2 linked regions of the Streptomyces noursei ATCC 11455 genome follow. The main gene of each other region encodes a partner of the protein of the gene in region 2 in a complex. Links are inferred from orthologs where the notes say so. Each region holds a gene or a part of one and is shown on either strand. Other genes may lie near its edges. The genes, in order: uvrA and mfd.

Region 1 (8,231 bases), 1.3 Mb from region 2 along the record:
TGGCCGTCGGGCCCGCGGCGATCGTGCTCACCCACGGCGGCGACGGGTTGACGGTGCTGACCCGGGGCGGCGGCGAGGTGGCGGTACCCGGCGAGCGGATCGCCGTCGTCGACACCATCGGCGCGGGCGACACCGTCAACGCGGCGCTGCTGCACCGGCTGGACGTCCATGGCGCGCTGTCGTACGCGGCGGTCGAGGCGCTCGGCGACGGCGACTGGGAGGACATCCTGCGCTTCGCCGCCCGGGCTGCCGCCGTCACGTGCTCCCGGGCGGGCGCCGAGCCGCCGTTCGCCGCGGAGCTGACGGAGCGAGGGGCCGACGGGCCCGTCGCCTGACGGGCCGCGGGCAGCACAGCGGGGGCGGAGCCCCGGGAAGAGGCTCCGCCCCCGCTGTGCCGCGTGCGGCGGTGTCGCGATACGGCGTCAGGAGGCCCGGCGGGCCCGCGTCGCCGTCTTCTTGGCCGCGGTCTTCTTCGCCGGGGCCTTCTCGGCCGTGGTCGCGGCGGCGTCCTTCTTGGCCGCGGTCTTCTTCGCCGTCGTCTTCTTGGCCGTCGTCTTCTTGGCCGCGGTCGAGGCGGTCACCGTCGTCTTCCCGGCGGAAGCGGCGGCCACGGCCTTCTTCGCCACGGCCTTCTTCGCCGCGGTCTTCCGGGCGGCCGGCTTCCGGGGCCCGCCGTCGACCAGCGCCGCGTCGCTGACCCGGTCGCCGAGGATGTCCCGCAGGAACTTGCCGGTGTGGCTGGCCGGGATCGACGCGACCTGCTCCGGGGTGCCCTCAGCGACGACCATGCCGCCGCCGCTGCCGCCCTCGGGACCCATGTCGATGACCCAGTCCGCGGTCTTGATCACATCGAGGTTGTGCTCGATGACGATCACCGTGTTGCCCTTGTCGACCAGGCCGGACAGCACCTTGATGAGCTTGCTGATGTCCTCGAAGTGCAGACCGGTGGTGGGCTCGTCCAGGACGTAGACGGTGCTGCCGGTGGAGCGCTTCTGGAGCTCGCTGGCCAGCTTGACGCGCTGCGCCTCACCGCCGGAGAGGGTCGGCGCGGACTGGCCGAGCCGGACGTAGCCGAGACCGACCTCGTTGAGCGTCCGCAGGTGGCGGGCGATGGTCGGCACCGCCTCGAAGAAGCTCAGCGCCTCCTCGATCGGCATGTCCAGCACCTCGGCGATGGACTTGCCCTTGTAGTGCACCTCCAGCGTCTCGCGGTTGTAGCGCGCGCCGTGGCAGACCTCGCACGGGACGTACACGTCCGGGAGGAAGTTCATCTCGATCTTGATGGTGCCGTCGCCGGAGCAGTTCTCGCAGCGACCGCCCTTGACGTTGAAGGAGAAGCGGCCCGGCAGATAGCCGCGGACCTTGGCCTCCATCGTCTCCGCGAAGAGCTTGCGGACGTGGTCGAAGACGCCGGTGTAGGTGGCCGGGTTGGAGCGCGGGGTCCGGCCGATCGGCGACTGGTCGACGTGCACCACCTTGTCGACGAGGTCGTCGCCGGCGACCCGGGTGTGCCGGCCGGGCACCGACTTGGCGCCGTTCAGCTCGCGCGCGAGGTGGGTGTAGAGGATGTCGTTGACCAGCGTCGACTTGCCGGAGCCGGAGACTCCGGTGACGGCGGAGAGCACCCCGAGCGGGAAGGAGACGTCGATGTCGCGGAGGTTGTTCTCCTTCGCGCCGTGGACGGTCAGCCGGCGGGACGGGTCGGTGGGACGGCGGACGTCCGGGGTCGCGATGGCCTTCTTGCCGGAGAGGTACTGGCCGGTGATCGAGTCCTTGTTGGCCAGCAGCTGCTTCATGGGGCCGCTGTGGACGACCTTGCCGCCGTGCTCACCGGCGCCCGGGCCGATGTCGACCACCCAGTCCGCGACCTTGATGGTGTCCTCGTCGTGCTCCACCACGATCAGGGTGTTGCCCATGTCGCGCAGCCGCACCAGGGTCTCGATCAGCCGGTGGTTGTCGCGCTGGTGCAGGCCGATCGACGGCTCGTCCAGGACGTAGAGCACGCCCACCAGGCCGGAGCCGATCTGGGTGGCCAGGCGGATGCGCTGGGCCTCGCCACCGGAGAGGGTGCCGGCCGCGCGGTTCAGCGAGAGGTAGTCCAGGCCGACGTCGACCAGGAACTTCAGCCGCTCGTTGACCTCCTTGAGGACCCGCTCGGCGATGGTCTTCTCGCGGGAGTTGAGCGTCATCGAGCGCAGGAAGTCGGCGCAGTCGCTGATCGACATGGCCGCGACCTCGGCGATCGACTTCTCCTGGACCGTCACGGCGAGCACGATCGGCTTGAGCCGGGTGCCCTCGCAGGTCGGGCAGGGCACCTCGCGCATATAGCCCTCGAAGCGCTCCCGGCTGCTGTCGCTCTCCGCCTCGCTGTGCCGCCGCTTGACGAACGGCACCGCGCCCTCGAAGGCGGTGGTGTAGGCCCGTTGGCGGCCGTAGCGGTTGCGGTAGCGGACCTCGATCTGGGTCTTGTGGCCGTGCAGCAGGGCCTTCTTGGCGCGCTGCGGCAGGCCGGCCCACGGGATGTCCGTGCGGAAGCCGAGGGCGTCGGCGAGTGCGCCGACCAGGCGGCCGAAGTAGTCCTTGGTGTGGCCGCCGGACCAGGGGTGGATGGCGCCCTCGTCGAGGGAGCGCTCCTCGTCCGGGATGATCAGATCGGGGTCGACCTCCATGCGGGTGCCGATGCCGGTGCAGTCCGGGCAGGCGCCGAAGGGCGAGTTGAAGGAGAAGGAGCGGGGCTCCAGCTCCTCGAAGGAGAGGTCGTCGTAGGCGCAGTAGAGGTGCTCGGAGTACATCCGCTCGCGCTGCGGGTCGTCGGCGTCGAGGTCGACGAAGTCGAGGATGACCATGCCGCCGGAGAGCCCGAGGGCGGTCTCGACGGAGTCGGTCAGCCGGCGCTTGGCGCTCTCCTTGACCGTGAGGCGGTCGATGACCACCTCGATGGTGTGCTTCTCCTGCTTCTTCAGCTTCGGCGGATCGGTGAGCTGGATGGTCTCCCCGTCGACCCGGGCGCGGCTGTAGCCCTTGGTCTGGAGGTCGGAGAAGAGGTCGACGAACTCGCCCTTGCGCTCGCGCACCAGCGGCGAGAGCACCTGGAAGCGGCTGCCCTCGGGGAGCTCCAGGACCTTGTCGACGATGGCCTGCGGCGACTGCCGGGCGATCGGCCGCGCGCACTGCGGGCAGTGCGGCTTGCCGATCCGGGCGAAGAGCAGCCGAAGGTAGTCGTAGACCTCGGTGATCGTGCCGACCGTCGAGCGCGGGTTGCGCGAGGTCGACTTCTGGTCGATCGAGACCGCGGGGGACAGCCCCTCGATGAAGTCCACATCGGGCTTGTCCATCTGCCCGAGGAACTGCCGGGCGTACGAGGAGAGCGACTCGACATAGCGCCGCTGCCCCTCGGCGAAGATCGTGTCGAAGGCGAGCGAGGACTTGCCCGACCCGGAGAGCCCCGTGAAGACGATGAGGGAGTCGCGGGGGAGGTCGAGCGAGACGTTGCGGAGGTTGTGCTCGCGAGCGCCACGGACGATGAGACGGTCGGCCACGCCGGTCGGCACCTTTCTTGGAGAGGGGCGGAAGCCACGGGCTGCGTCCACCGCGCGGTGAGCGAGCAGAGGCGGCGGAGCGGAGCGGGCCCCGGACCAAGGGTATGGGGGCCGCCGCGGCACTGTCTTTGGGATGCCACACACGAGCCTATAGCACGCGCATTCGATTTACGGGCCTCGCAAGCCCTCTTCACCCAAACGTGTGGCGGCCCCGCACCCTTCCCACCGCGATGACCAGCCGTTACACCGTTCAGCGGCCGGCACCCCGGGGCACGCCCGCGCTCAACCCCGCCCGAGCCCCCCGTCGGGCAGCGCCCGCGCCAGCACGTCGAACGTGTGCCGGATCACTGCTTCGTGGTCAACGGCCACCTCGTCCGCGGGGTCACCCTCCAGTTGCCGGACGACGGCCTCCACGAAGAACGTCCGCCAGCCCGCGATGATCAGCGCCGCGGCCAACCGGGCGTCCCGACCGGGCCGCGCGGGGTCGCCGCCGGCCGCCTCGGCGAGCGCCCCGGCCAGCGCGGCCTCGACCTCCTGCACCGCCTCCCGCGCCCGCGCCCGCAGCGAGGGCGCCTCCAGCACGGTCCGGTAGAAGTGCTCGAACCCCTCCCCCGGCCCGCCCAACGGGTGCCGCCGCGCCAGCAGCTCCAGCGCCAGCCGGCGCAGCGCGGCCAGCGGCGTCTCGTCCGCGCCGCGCCCCCGCACCGCGCCGACGACCAGCTCGACGGCCTCGGGGACCCGGTCGAGGAAGAGGTCCTCCTTGCGCGGGAAGTAGTTGAAGACCGTCATCGTGGACACCCCGGCGGCCTGGGCGACCTCGGCGACGGCGACGTTGTCGAAGCCGCGCTCGATGAAGAGCAGCGTGGCCTCGCCGGAGATCCGCTGTCGGGTGAGCAGCTTCTTGCGCTCGCGCAGGCCCAGCCGCCCGTCGTCGTCCGCACTCCCGGCCGCCGACCGCACCACCGGCCGCCCCGACTCCCGCTCCCCCGTCGACTTCTTCTCCGCCACCGTCTCTCCTTCCGAAAGGAAAAATTGTAGCGAGAATAAATTTTTAGTCACTACACTCTTGCTCATGAAGCGCGACGCAGACGTAGTAGTGGCAGGGGGCGGCCCGGTGGGGCTGATGCTCGCCTGCGAATTGGCACTGGCGGACGTCTCGGTCGTCGTCCTGGAGCGACTGACCGAGGTGGACACCACGATCAAGGCGGGGGCGATCAACACCCCCAGCGCGGAAGCCTTCTACCGGCGCGGACTGCTGCCGGCCCTGGTGGAGGTGCAGGAGGCCGCCATGGCGCGGTTCGGCGCGTTCGCCCGGCAACGGCAGGCGGCCGGCGCCGCCGCACCGGGGCCGGCGCCGAAGTTCGCCGGGCACTTCGCGGGCATCATGCTCCGCGGGGACCTGCTCGACGAGTCGGACCCGGACTTCGGCGACAGCGGCCCGGCCGGCGAGGTCGGCCTGATACCCCAGGAGGCCCTGGAGCGGGTCCTCGGCGAACGCGCCGCCGAACTGGGCGTCACGGTGCGCCGCGGGGTGACCCTCACCGGCCTCGACACCGACGACACCGACGGCGGCACCGTCCACGTCCACACCTCGGAGGGGTCGCTGCGCGCCGGCTGGCTGGTGGGCTGCGACGGCGGTCGCAGCACGGTGCGCCGGCTCGCCGGCTTCCCCTTCCCCGGGACCGACCCCTCGATCACCGGCCACCAGGCCCTCGTGGAGCTGACCGGCGCCGACGCCCTGGGGGCCGGCTGGAACTGGACCGACACCGGGACGTATGTGCACGGGCCGATGCCCGGCCGGATCCTGACCGTGGAGTTCGACGGCCCGCCGAAGGACCGCGAAGCCCCGATCACCGCCGAGGAGTTGCAGACCTCGCTGCGCCGGGTCTCGGGCGTCCCGGACGTGACGGTCACCAAGGTGATCTCGGCGACCCGGTTCACCGACAACGCCCGACAGGCGTCCACCTACCGCCGCGGCCGGGTGCTGCTGGCCGGCGACGCGGCCCATGTGCACTCGCCGTTCGGCGGCCAGGGCCTCAACCTCGGCATCGGCGACGCGATGAACCTCGGCTGGAAGCTGGCCGCCACGGTGCACGGCCGGGCACCCGAGGGGCTGCTCGACACCTACACCGCCGAGCGGCACCCCATCGGCGCGTGGGTGCTGGACTGGACCCGGGCCCAAGTGGCGCTGATGCGGCCGGAGTCGCACGCCGGGGCGCTGCGCCGGGTGATCGCCGAGCTGTCCGGGACGACCGACGCCACCACCTTCTTCGTCAAGAAGATCTCCGGCGTCTGGCAGCGCTACGACCTGCCCGGTACGCACCCGCTGACCGGCCGCAGCGCCCCCGACCTGGAGCTGTCCGACGGCCGTCGGCTCGCCGACCACCTGCACGGCGGCCAGGGCCTGTTGCTCGACCTCGCCGACGACCCGGCGCTGCGCGAACGCGCGGCCGGCCACCGCGACCGGGTGCGGATCGTGACCGCGGGCTGCCCGGACCGGCCCGACCTGGCCGGCCTCCTGGTGCGCCCGGACGGCTGCACCGCGTGGGCGGCCGACGCGCCCGGCGGCGACGAGGAGTTGGACGCGGCGCTGGGCCGGTGGTTCGGGGTGCCCGCCCAGGTGCCGGCATAGATCGGGTCCGCTGTACGGGCACGCCCCATGCCGGCGTACAGGCGTGGGAAGGGCGGTACCCCGTCCGCCCCTTCCACGCCCGCGCGCACCACTCGTGCCACCGGGCACCACCTCATTGCCACCCGGAAGGTTTGCGTCCGTCTCCCGGACCCGCCCGGGCGGCGCTAGCGTCGAACCATGACCATCCCTCGTGATTTCGCCCGCGACGTGGCCGCCGTCCACGACTCCGCCGACCGTCTGCTGGTCTCCCTGGGCAAGCTCGACGACGACGCGGTCGGCGAGCCGTCGCTGCTCCCCGGATGGACCCGGGGCCACGTCCTGGCCCATCTGGCCCGCAACGCCGACGCCCTGGTCAACCTCCTGAACTGGGCGCGGACCGGCGTCCCCACACCGATGTACGCCAGCGCCGCGGCGCGCGACGAGGACATCGAGCGGGGCGCCGACCGTCCGCTGAAGGTCCACCTGGACGACCTCGGGGAGAGCGCGGCCCGCTTCGAGGCCGCGGCGCGGGCCCTGCCGGAGAACCGCCGGGCGTACGAGGTCGAGATGCGCAACGGCGTCGTCGAGCGGGCCGATCGGCTGGCGCTGCGCCGGCTGGCCGAGGTGGAACTGCACCACGTCGACCTGGGCGTCGGCTACACCGTCGAGCAGCTGCCGGACGACTTCGTGGACAGCGAGTTGGACTTCCTCACCGGGATCAAGTTCGCCCGCCACCCGAAGCTGACGGCACTGGAGCTGCACGCCGACGACGGCCGCCGATGGCGGACCGGAGGCCACGGTTCGGGCGACGGGGCGTCAGCCGGGCCGGTGGTGGTGAGCGGCTCGGCGCGGGACCTGGTCGGCTGGCTGACCGGGCGCGCGGACGGCGGTCTGCTGGACACCCACGGCGCGCCGCTGCCGGTCATCCCCCCGCTCTAGAGTTGGTGCCATGACCTACAGCGGAGCAGTGAAGGTCGGCGGACCGGCCGACGTGCACGAGCTGACCGACCTGATGATCTCGAAGGTCGCGGTCGGTCCCACGAACAACAACGCGTACGTACTGCGGTGCCGGGCCACCGACGAGCAGCTGCTGATCGACGCGGCCGCCGAGCCGCACACGCTCCTCACCCTGATCGGTGACAGCGGTCTGGCGTCCGTGGTCACCACGCACCAGCACGGCGACCACTGGGGCGCGCTGCGCGAGGTCGTCGACGCCACCGGCGCACGGACGTACGCCGGGCGGTACGACGCCGAGGGCATCCCCGTCCCCACGGACGTACTGGTCGAGGACGGCGACACGTTGACCGTCGGCCGCGTCCGGCTGACCGCACGTCATCTGGTCGGGCACACCCCGGGCAGCATCGCGCTGGTCTACGACGACCCGCACGGGCACCCGCACGTCTTCACCGGGGACTGTCTCTTCCCCGGCGGGGTCGGCAACACCTGGGGCGATGCCGAGCGGTTCGGCACGCTGCTCGACGGCGTGCGGCGCAAGCTCTTCGACGCGTTGCCGGACGAGACCTGGGTCTATCCGGGCCACGGCTCCGACACCACGCTCGGCGCCGAGCGGCCGCACCTCGCCGAGTGGCAGGAGCGCGGCTGGTAGCGGCCGAACGCCCGGTTCCGGGCCCGGCGGGCGGATAGTCGCCCGCCGGGCCCGGGCCGTTATCGGCGGGTGTCCGACCGGTCCGCGACCGCCGGCGCCGCAGGCTCCCCGGTCTCCGGCCCGGCCGCCGCGGCGCGGCGCGAGGCCCGCAGGCTGGTCACCGTCGTGATGGCCAGCACCGCACAGATCACGCCCAGCGAGACCGGAATGCTGATCTCCGGGACGGCCACTCCCGACTCGTGCAGGGCGTGCAGCACCAGCTTGACGCCGATGAACCCGAGGATCACCGACAGGCCGTAGGAGAGGTGGACCAGCTTCTTCAGCAGCCCGCCGATCAGGAAGTACAGCTGCCGCAGGCCCATCAGGGCGAAGGCGTTGGCGGTGAAGACGATGTACGGGTCCTGGGTCAGGCCGAAGATCGCCGGAATCGAGTCCAGGGCGAACAGGACGTCGGTGGTGCCGATCGCCAGCATGA
Region 2 (8,643 bases):
CGTCCGGTGGCTGGTTCCCGGTACCGTTCCGGTCCGCGCCGTGACTGCCCTGGGTGGTGCGGTTCACCGTGGCCCCCTCCTGCCGTGTGGCGGCGTGGCCGACCCTGACACGTATACGTGTAGTCGGCACGATTCCGTGCACACCCTTGCACGCGCGGTGGCCGGGCGGAATGGGGTTTCTCGCAGCGTGGGACGGCGGCGGGCGGACGACGGGGCTTCGCGGACGGGCCGTAGGGGCCGTCGGTTGTCGGTGGTCCGGCGTAAGGTGGTCAACCCCGGTCCGTTTGCGCCCGTCGGCGCTGTCGAGGGGGTGTCGGACCGGTCGCGTTGTTCGCCTCGCTGGGACGGAACCTTTTCATGAGCCTGAGTGGTCTGCTCGACGCCGTCGTACGGGACCCGGCGCTCGCCGAAGCGGTCAAGGCCGCGGCCGACGGGCACCGGCCGCATGTCGATCTGGTCGGGCCGCCGGCCGCCCGCCCGTTCGCGGTGGCGGCGCTGGCCCGGCAGGCCGGCCGCCCGGTGCTGGCGGTGACCGCCACCGGCCGGGAGGCCGAGGACCTGGCCGCCGCGCTGCGGTCGCTGGTGCCGGCCGGCGAGGAGAACTCCGTCGTGGAGTTCCCGTCCTGGGAGACGCTCCCGCACGAGCGCCTCTCGCCGCGGTCGGACACCGTCGGCCGGCGCCTCGCGGTGCTGCGCCGGCTGGCCCACCCCACCGCCGACGACCCGACGGCGGGCCCGGTGTCGGTGGTCGTCGCGCCGATCCGCTCCGTGCTCCAGCCGCAGGTCAAGGGGCTGGGCGAGCTGGAGCCGGTGAGTCTGCGGACGGGCCAGGCGGCCGATCTCGAAGAGGTCGTCGACGGCCTGGCGGCGGCCGCCTACGCGCGCGTCGAACTCGTCGAGAAGCGCGGCGAGTTCGCGGTCCGCGGCGGCATCCTGGACGTCTTCCCGCCCACCGAGGAGCACCCGCTGCGGGTGGAGTTCTGGGGCGACGACGTCGAGGAGATCCGGTACTTCAAGGTCGCCGACCAGCGCTCCCTGGAGGTGGCCGAGCACGGGCTGTGGGCGCCGCCCTGCCGTGAGCTGCTGCTCACCGACGAGGTGCGGGCGCGGGCCGCGGAGCTGGCCGAGCAGCACCCGGAGCTGGGCGAGCTGCTGGGGAAGATCGCCGAGGGGATCGCCGTCGAGGGCATGGAGTCCCTGGCGCCGGTGCTGGTCGACGACATGGAGCTGCTGCTGGACGTGCTGCCGAAGGGCAGCATGGCGGTGGTCTGCGACCCGGAGCGGGTGCGGACCCGGGCGGCGGACCTGGTGGCGACGAGCCAGGAGTTCCTCCAGGCGTCCTGGGCGGCCAGCGCCGGGGGCGGCGCGGCCCCGATCGACGTGGGCGCGGCGTCCCTGTGGGGCATCGCGGACGTCCGGGACCGGGCCCGTGAGCTGGGCATGATGTGGTGGTCGGTGTCACCGTTCGCGGCCGACGAGGAAGAGGCCGACGGGGACACCCTCAAGCTGGGGATGCACGCCCCGGAGACGTACCGCGGGGACACCCAGCGGGCGCTGGCCGACACCAAGGAGTGGCTGGCGGACGGCTGGCGCACGGTGTTCGTCACCGAGGGCCACGGCCCGGCGGCCCGCACGGTCGAGGTGCTGGGCGGCGAGGGCATCGCCGCCCGCCTGGAGGCCGACCTCGGCGGGATCGCGCCGTCCGTCGTGCATGTGGCCTGCGGCTCGATCGACAACGGCTTCATCGACCCCGGCCTGAAGGTCGCGGTGCTCACCGAGACCGACCTGTCCGGCCAGAAGGCCGCCGGCAAGGACGCGGCCCGGATGCCGGCCCGCCGCCGCAAGCAGATCGACCCGCTGACCCTCCAGGCCGGCGACTTCATCGTCCACGAACAGCACGGCGTCGGCCGCTACATCGAGATGGTGCAGCGCACGGTCCAGGGCGCCACCCGCGAGTACCTGCTGGTGGAGTACGCGCCGGCCAAGCGCGGCCAGCCCGGCGACCGGCTGTACATCCCCACCGACCAGCTGGAGCAGGTCACCAAGTACGTGGGCGGCGAGGCGCCGACGCTGCACCGGCTCGGCGGGGCGGACTGGACGAAGACCAAGGCGCGCGCCAAGAAGGCCGTCAAGGAGATCGCCGCCGACCTGATCAAGCTGTACTCGGCCCGGATGGCGGCGCCCGGCCACGCCTTCGGCACGGACACCCCCTGGCAGCGCGAGCTGGAGGACGCCTTCCCGTACGCGGAGACGCCCGACCAGCTCACCACGATCGCCGAGGTCAAGGAGGACATGGAGAAGTCGGTCCCGATGGACCGGCTGATCTGCGGCGACGTCGGCTACGGCAAGACCGAGATCGCGGTCCGCGCCGCCTTCAAGGCCGTCCAGGACGGCAAGCAGGTGGCGGTGCTGGTGCCGACGACCCTGCTCGTCCAGCAGCACTACGGCACGTTCAGCGAGCGCTACGGCCAGTTCCCCGTCAACGTCCGGGCGCTGTCCCGGTTCCAGACGGACACCGAGGCCAAGGCGGTCCTGGAGGGGTTGCGGGACGGCTCGGTGGACATCGTCATCGGCACCCACCGACTGTTCTCGTCGGAGACGAAGTTCAAGGACCTCGGCCTGGTCATCGTCGACGAGGAGCAGCGCTTCGGCGTCGAGCACAAGGAGCAGCTGAAGAAGCTCCGCGCCAACGTCGACGTCCTGACGATGTCCGCGACGCCGATCCCCCGGACCCTCGAAATGGCGGTCACCGGCATCCGGGAGATGTCGACGATCACCACGCCGCCCGAGGAGCGGCACCCGGTGCTGACCTTCGTCGGCCCCTACGAGCAGAAGCAGATCGGCGCCGCCATCCGCCGTGAACTCCTGCGCGAGGGCCAGGTCTTCTACATCCACAACCGCGTCGAGTCCATCGACCGCGCGGCGGCCCGGCTCCGGGAGATCGTGCCCGAGGCGCGCATCCAGACCGCCCACGGGCAGATGGGCGAGTCGCAGCTGGAGCAGGTCGTGGTCGACTTCTGGGAGAAGAAGTTCGACGTCCTGGTCTCCACCACGATCGTGGAGTCCGGCATCGACATCTCCAACGCCAACACCCTGATCGTCGAGCGCGGCGACAACTTCGGCCTCTCGCAGCTGCACCAGCTGCGCGGCCGCGTCGGCCGTGGCCGCGAGCGCGGCTACGCCTACTTCCTCTACCCGCCGGAGAAGCCGCTCACCGAGACCGCGCACGAGCGCCTCGCCACCATCGCCCAGCACACCGAGATGGGCGCGGGCATGTACGTGGCCATGAAGGACCTGGAGATCCGCGGCGCGGGCAACCTCCTCGGCGGCGAGCAGTCCGGCCACATCGCCGGTGTCGGCTTCGACCTGTACGTCAGGATGGTCGGCGAGGCGGTGGCCGACTACCGGGCGTCCCTGGAGGGCGGCGTGGAGGAGCCACCGCTGGAGGTCAAGATCGAACTCCCGGTGGACGCGCACGTCCCGCACGACTACGCGCCGGGCGAGCGGCTGCGTCTCCAGGCGTACCGGGCGATCGCCTCGGCCAACACCGAGGAGGACATCGCCGCGGTCCGCGAGGAGATCACCGACCGCTACGGCAAGCTCCCCGAGCCGGTGGAGAACCTCCTCCTGGTCGCCGGTCTGCGGATGCTCGCCCGCTCCTGCGGCGTATCCGACATCACCCTCCAGGGCTCCAACATCCGCTTCGGCCCGGTGGAGTTGCGGGAGTCCCAGGAGCTCCGCCTCAAGCGGCTGCACCCGCGCACGGTCCTCAAGCCGGCCACCCGCCAGATCCTGGTACCCCGCCCGACGACCGGCCGCATCGGCGGCAAGCCGCTGGTGGGGCGCGAGTTGCTCGCCTGGGTCGGCGAGTTCCTCACGACGATCCTGAGCTGACGCGCGGTTCCGGCTCTCCCCGCGGTGGGTTTTTGGCGGGGCGGGCGCGGACGACGACGGGGAGGGTGCGGGGCGGACATGCGGGGGTGGGGGACTTCAGGGCCGTCGTGGTGACCCTGAAGCCAGAAGTGCGGGTCGGGGCCAGAACCGCACGTCTAAGCCAGAAGCGCGGGTTGTGCGTGAGCACCCCTGACCTCCCCTTTTCCCACAGGGGGCGGGGCCGGCGCGGACGACGACGGCGGGAGGGTGCGGGGCCGGAGGGGTGGGTGGTTCGGACTGCTGGCGCTTTACGTCCGAACCACCCACCCCTCCGGCCCCGCACCCACCACCCCCCACGCATCAGCACCGGCGGCCCCGCCCCAACAACCCCTCCGCCAAAGGCGGAAACCCAACACGGCGGGACAACCGGCATCGTGGGGACGCCCCGCCGTCAGGCGATCCGCCGCAGCACCACCACATCATCCGCCGCCCCCAGCACGACATACCTGGCCCGGCCATGCCGGGCCTCCGCATCGGCCAGGGCCTGTTCGGGCGTGCGCCCGTCATGGAGCTGCGCCGCGACGTAGCCGGGCGCCAGCCCACCCGTGTCGCCGGTCCAGAAGACGCGGGTGCGGCCGGTGAGGCGGCTGAGCGGGCGGACGTCGGACTCGACCGTCGCGCCGTCGGGTATGCGGTTGAGCAGCCGCTCGACGGCGGCCACCTGTGGCGGCGTGCGGTAGGTGTCGGCCTCGGTCAGGCGGGCCAGCGGCAGGGTGGTGGCCAGCGCGAGGGCGGCGGCCAGGACGGCGGCGGGCAGGTGGTGGGCGTAGGAGCGCAGCCAGGGCCGGGCGGAGGCCAGCGCGCGCGGCAGCGCGTCGATCAGGGCGAGGAAGACGACCGGCATCAGGACGGCGCTGTAGTGCCAGTCGGTGCCCCAGTAGTGCGGGTCGTGGGAGAGGAAGCGCCAACCGAGGGTGGGCGCGGCCACCAGCAGGAGCGGGGAGCGCAGGGCGAGCAGGCCGGTGGTGGGCAGCAGGGTCCACAGCAGGGTGCGCAGGGCGACGTCGATCGGGAGGCCGGGGGCGGTGTCGCCGTGGCCGCCGATCTTGCTCCAGTAGTCGTACGAGCCGGAGCCGTTGAAGGCGGGTATCAGCAGGCCGAGAGTGACGGCGGTGGCGGTGATGCCGAACGCGACCAGGGCGATCGGCAGCGGACCGGCGCGCCGGGTGCGGATCAGTGAGAGCGCCCCGATGGCGGCGGCGGTGACGCCGAGGTCCTCCTTGACCAGGACGAGCGGCGCGGCCCAGCAGACGGCGGTGTTCCAGCGGCCGCGCAGCGCCGCTTCGAGGGCGAAGGCGATCAGCGGTACCGCGAAGGCTATTTCGTGGAAGTCGAAGTCGACGGCCCGCTGTATGCCCCAGGACAGGCCGTAGGCGAGGCCGAGGGCCAGCCCGCGCCGGCGGCCCAGGTGGCGGGCGGCGGCGCGGGTGACGGGTAGCGCCGAGAGCGCGAACAGCGCGGCCTGCGCGGTGAGCAGGGTCAGCGGTGAGGGGAAGAGCCGGTAGAACGGGGCGAGCAGCACCAGGACGGGGCTGAAGTGGTCGCCGAGGACGTTGGTGCCGGGGCCCTTGAGGTCGACGATCGGCGCCCGGAGGTGGGCGTAACCGCGGACCGCCTGCTCGAAGATGCCCAGGTCCCAGGAGATCGTGGACAGGGTGCGGTAGCGCCAGTACGAGAGCACGGCGAACGCGAGGAAGAAGAACCCGGCGGTCCAGTACGGGTCGAGGCGCGGGGCGCGCAGCGCGGCGAGGCGGGACGGTGCCGGCACGGTGGTGGGCCCGGGCGCGGGGTCGGCGGCGGTGCCGGGGGAGCGCCCGGTGCGGCCGTCCGCCGTCGTTGCTGCGGCCGTGTCCATGGGCGTCCTCACTCTCGATTTCCGAAAAGATATCCGAATCGGGGTGTGCGCAGGTCCGGCGTCGGCCGGCTCGGCCCGCCTCCTTGTTCACTTGTCCCGCAACCCTGTTGCCACGCTCCTGGATTGGATGCCCCACGTGATACGGACGCTGTCCGCCCGCTCCCGCCCCGCCGCCCCGCGCCGTTCGTCGCGCGCCTCGGCTGTGGTCGGCGCCGCCGCCCTGGCCGCGTTGCTGACCGTCACCGGCTGTTCCGGTCACGGCGGTCGGGGCGGCGGTTCGGACGCGGGGGCGGGCCCGTCCGCTCCCGCGGACGGCGGCGGGCGGTCGGGGGCGCCGGGCAGTGCCCTGCGCACGCTCGACTCCCTGGCCGTCAAGCGCCAGGGGACGAAGGACGGTTACGCCCGGGACCGCTTCGGTTCGGCCTGGGCGGACACCGACGGCAACGGCTGCGGCACCCGCGACGACATCCTCAAGCGGGATCTGCGCGGCACCGCGTACCGGGACGCGAAGCAGTGCGTGGTGGTGTCCGGGAACCTGCCGAAGGACCCGTACACGGGGAAGTCGCTGCGCTATCAGCGTGGTCGCAGCACCGTCGACATCGACCACGTGGTGGCGCTGTCGGACGCCTGGCAGACCGGGGCGCGGCAGTGGCCGGCCCGCAAGCGGGTGGCGTTGGCGAACGATCCGCTGAACCTGATCGCGGTGGAGGCGTCCGCCAACCGCAGCAAGAGCGACGGGGACGCGGCGGACTGGCTGCCCCCGTACGCCGGTTACCGCTGTACGTACGTCGCGCGTCAGGTGGCGGTGAAGAAGAAGTACGGGCTGTGGGTGACCCGGGCCGAGAAGGACGCGATGGCGAAGGTGCTCAACTCCTGCCCGCGCCAGGCGCTGCCGGGCGGGGGGACGCCGACCGAGGCGCCGGCGCGCTTCACGGCGAAGTAGCCGCGCGCCGCGCGGGAACGGCCCCGGCCCGGATCGCGGGGTGTGCGATCCGGGCCGGGGCCGTCGTGCGGGGATTCCGGGGCGGCGCCGGTACCGGGTGCCGGGCCGCGCGGGGTCAGCTGGTCGGCAGCTTCCAGTAGACGCCCTGCATGTCGATGTCCGGGGCGACCTCGACGTCGAGTGCCTTGGCGGTGGGCGGGGCGTCGAAGGCGACGTCCACGGTGGCGGTGGCGCCCGGGGCGATGGAGCCGTCGAAGCCGATGCCGATCTTGCCGTCGATGATCTGCTCCGCCTTGCGGCCCTCGGCGCCGGTCTTGGCCTTGATCTGGGTCAGGGCGGGGTTGAAGGCGGCCTTGCCCTTGTTCTTCATCTGCACGGTGACCTTGTACGCCTTGTTGCCCGCGGTGTGGCCGGAGGCGATGTCGCCGACCGTGTACGGGGCGACCTTCAGGACGGTCACCTCAAGGCCCTTGTCGGGGTAGGTCGCGGTGTCGCCCGGCCCGTAGGTCTTGTTGCCCTTGCTGCCGTCCTTGGGCTGCGCCTGGGAGCCGTTGACCTGCTTGTTGATCTCGTCGACGGCCTTGTTCACGGCGAGCACGGTGACGATGATCCCGATGACCGCCAGGATCATCGCGAGGCCGCCGAGGATCGTGCCGGTGATCGCCACGCCCTTGTTGGTGGCCTGGCCCTTCTTGACCCGGCTCAGGCCGACGAAGCCGAAGATCAGCGACAGCAGACCGAGCGGCCCGGCCAGCCAGAACAGGACCATCGGGATGCCGCTGAGGGCACCGATGATGCCGAGGACCAGGGCGGTGATGCCGAGGCCGTTGCGAGCCGCCTGGTGGTGGCCGGGGGTCGGCATGCCGGGCGCCCCCTCCGGGACGGGCTGGTAGTGCATCTGCTGGGACATGCGAAGGGGCCCCTTCCGGGCGCTGGAATCGTTCCGTCGAATCGGTGGGTCAATAACAACAGAGGCTGTGAACCGAGTCAACACGAGTATGCGAAACGCCGATGTTCACGCCGTGAAGGGGTTCGTCTGTAGTGCATGGGTATGCTCCTCGACACAGAGGTCACACAAGGTCACGGGGTCATCGGGACAGGAGCCACACAGGTGCCGGAGAAGGCGACGGACGACAACGCGGGCCGCGGCGGGCGACAGGCGGGCGACCGCCCGACCGAGGTGACCGCCGCCGGCATCGCCCGGCTCGCCGGCGTCGGCCGGGCCGCGGTCAGCAACTGGCGGCGCCGCCACGCCGACTTCCCCAAGCCCGTCGGCGGCACCGAGACCAGCCCCGCCTTCGCCCTCCGCGACGTCGAGCAATGGCTCCGCGACCAGGGCAAGATCGCCGAGGTCCCGGCCCGCGAACGGGTCTGGCAACAGCTCGTCGGCCACCCCGCCGGGGCCGCCGCCGCCCTCCGCCAGGCCGGCGCCGTCCTGCTCCTGGTCCAGGAGCGACCGGCCGCCTGGCGGCAGCTGCGCGCCGCCGCCGACGACGCCGAACTGACCGGCGTACTGCCCGCGATGCTGGAATCCGTCCTCACCGGCCGGCTCGGCCCCGAGCACCCGGTGCGCGGCCTGACCCGCGCCGCCCTCGCCCCCTCCGCCGCCCTGGTCCGCGCCGCCGGCGACCTCGCCACCGCCGACGGTGCCGCCGCGGCCTACGACTTCCTGCTCGGCCGCCACCTGGACGCCAACCCCCGCCAGTACACCCTCACCCCGCCCGGCCCGGCCGCCCTGATGGCCGAACTCGCCGCGTCGACCGGCCCGTTGGGCACCGTCCTCGACCCGGCCTGCGGGGCCGGCGGCCTCCTCGCCGCGGTCCGTCCCGCGGACGCCGCCCCCCTCGCCCTGCACGGCCAGGAACTCGACCCCGACCTCGCCGCGCTCACCGCGCTCCGGCTCGCCCTGGAG

Evidence for each region.
Region 1: the proteins of mfd (region 2) and uvrA are in contact, whole or in part, in a crystal structure (PDB 4DFC), measured with the Escherichia coli proteins. The link is inferred for Streptomyces noursei ATCC 11455 from one-to-one orthologs.

Annotation. Positions count from the first base shown.
Region 1 is NZ_CP011533.1:6,918,262-6,926,492, reverse strand. The notes cover bases 223-3,904. They hold uvrA (excinuclease ABC subunit UvrA), read right to left. Parts: upstream 3,540-3,904; coding sequence 423-3,539; downstream 223-422. Other genes in these bases: SNOUR_RS29315 (TetR/AcrR family transcriptional regulator), read right to left, coding at 3,822-3,904; SNOUR_RS29325 (carbohydrate kinase family protein), read left to right, coding at 223-335. Outside these bases: more of SNOUR_RS29325, read left to right, coding at 1-222; more of SNOUR_RS29315, read right to left, coding at 3,905-4,547; SNOUR_RS29310 (FAD-dependent monooxygenase), read left to right, coding at 4,612-6,171; SNOUR_RS29305 (maleylpyruvate isomerase family mycothiol-dependent enzyme), read left to right, coding at 6,349-7,089; SNOUR_RS29300 (MBL fold metallo-hydrolase), read left to right, coding at 7,100-7,756; SNOUR_RS29295 (TerC family protein), read right to left, coding at 7,816-8,231. UniProt on the Escherichia coli protein: The UvrABC repair system catalyzes the recognition and processing of DNA lesions. UvrA is an ATPase and a DNA-binding protein. A damage recognition complex composed of 2 UvrA and 2 UvrB subunits scans DNA for abnormalities.
Region 2 is NZ_CP011533.1:5,587,530-5,596,172, forward strand. What follows is about bases 1-4,094. They hold mfd (transcription-repair coupling factor), read left to right. Parts: upstream 1-357; coding sequence 358-3,894; downstream 3,895-4,094. Other genes in these bases: SNOUR_RS23775 (MFS transporter), read right to left, coding at 1-67. Outside these bases: SNOUR_RS23785 (DUF2079 domain-containing protein), read right to left, coding at 4,325-5,788; SNOUR_RS23790 (HNH endonuclease family protein), read left to right, coding at 5,916-6,731; SNOUR_RS23795 (DUF4190 domain-containing protein), read right to left, coding at 6,847-7,641; SNOUR_RS23800 (N-6 DNA methylase), read left to right, coding at 7,843-8,643. UniProt on the Escherichia coli protein: Couples transcription and DNA repair by recognizing RNA polymerase (RNAP) stalled at DNA lesions. Mediates ATP-dependent release of RNAP and its truncated transcript from the DNA, and recruitment of nucleotide excision repair machinery to the damaged site.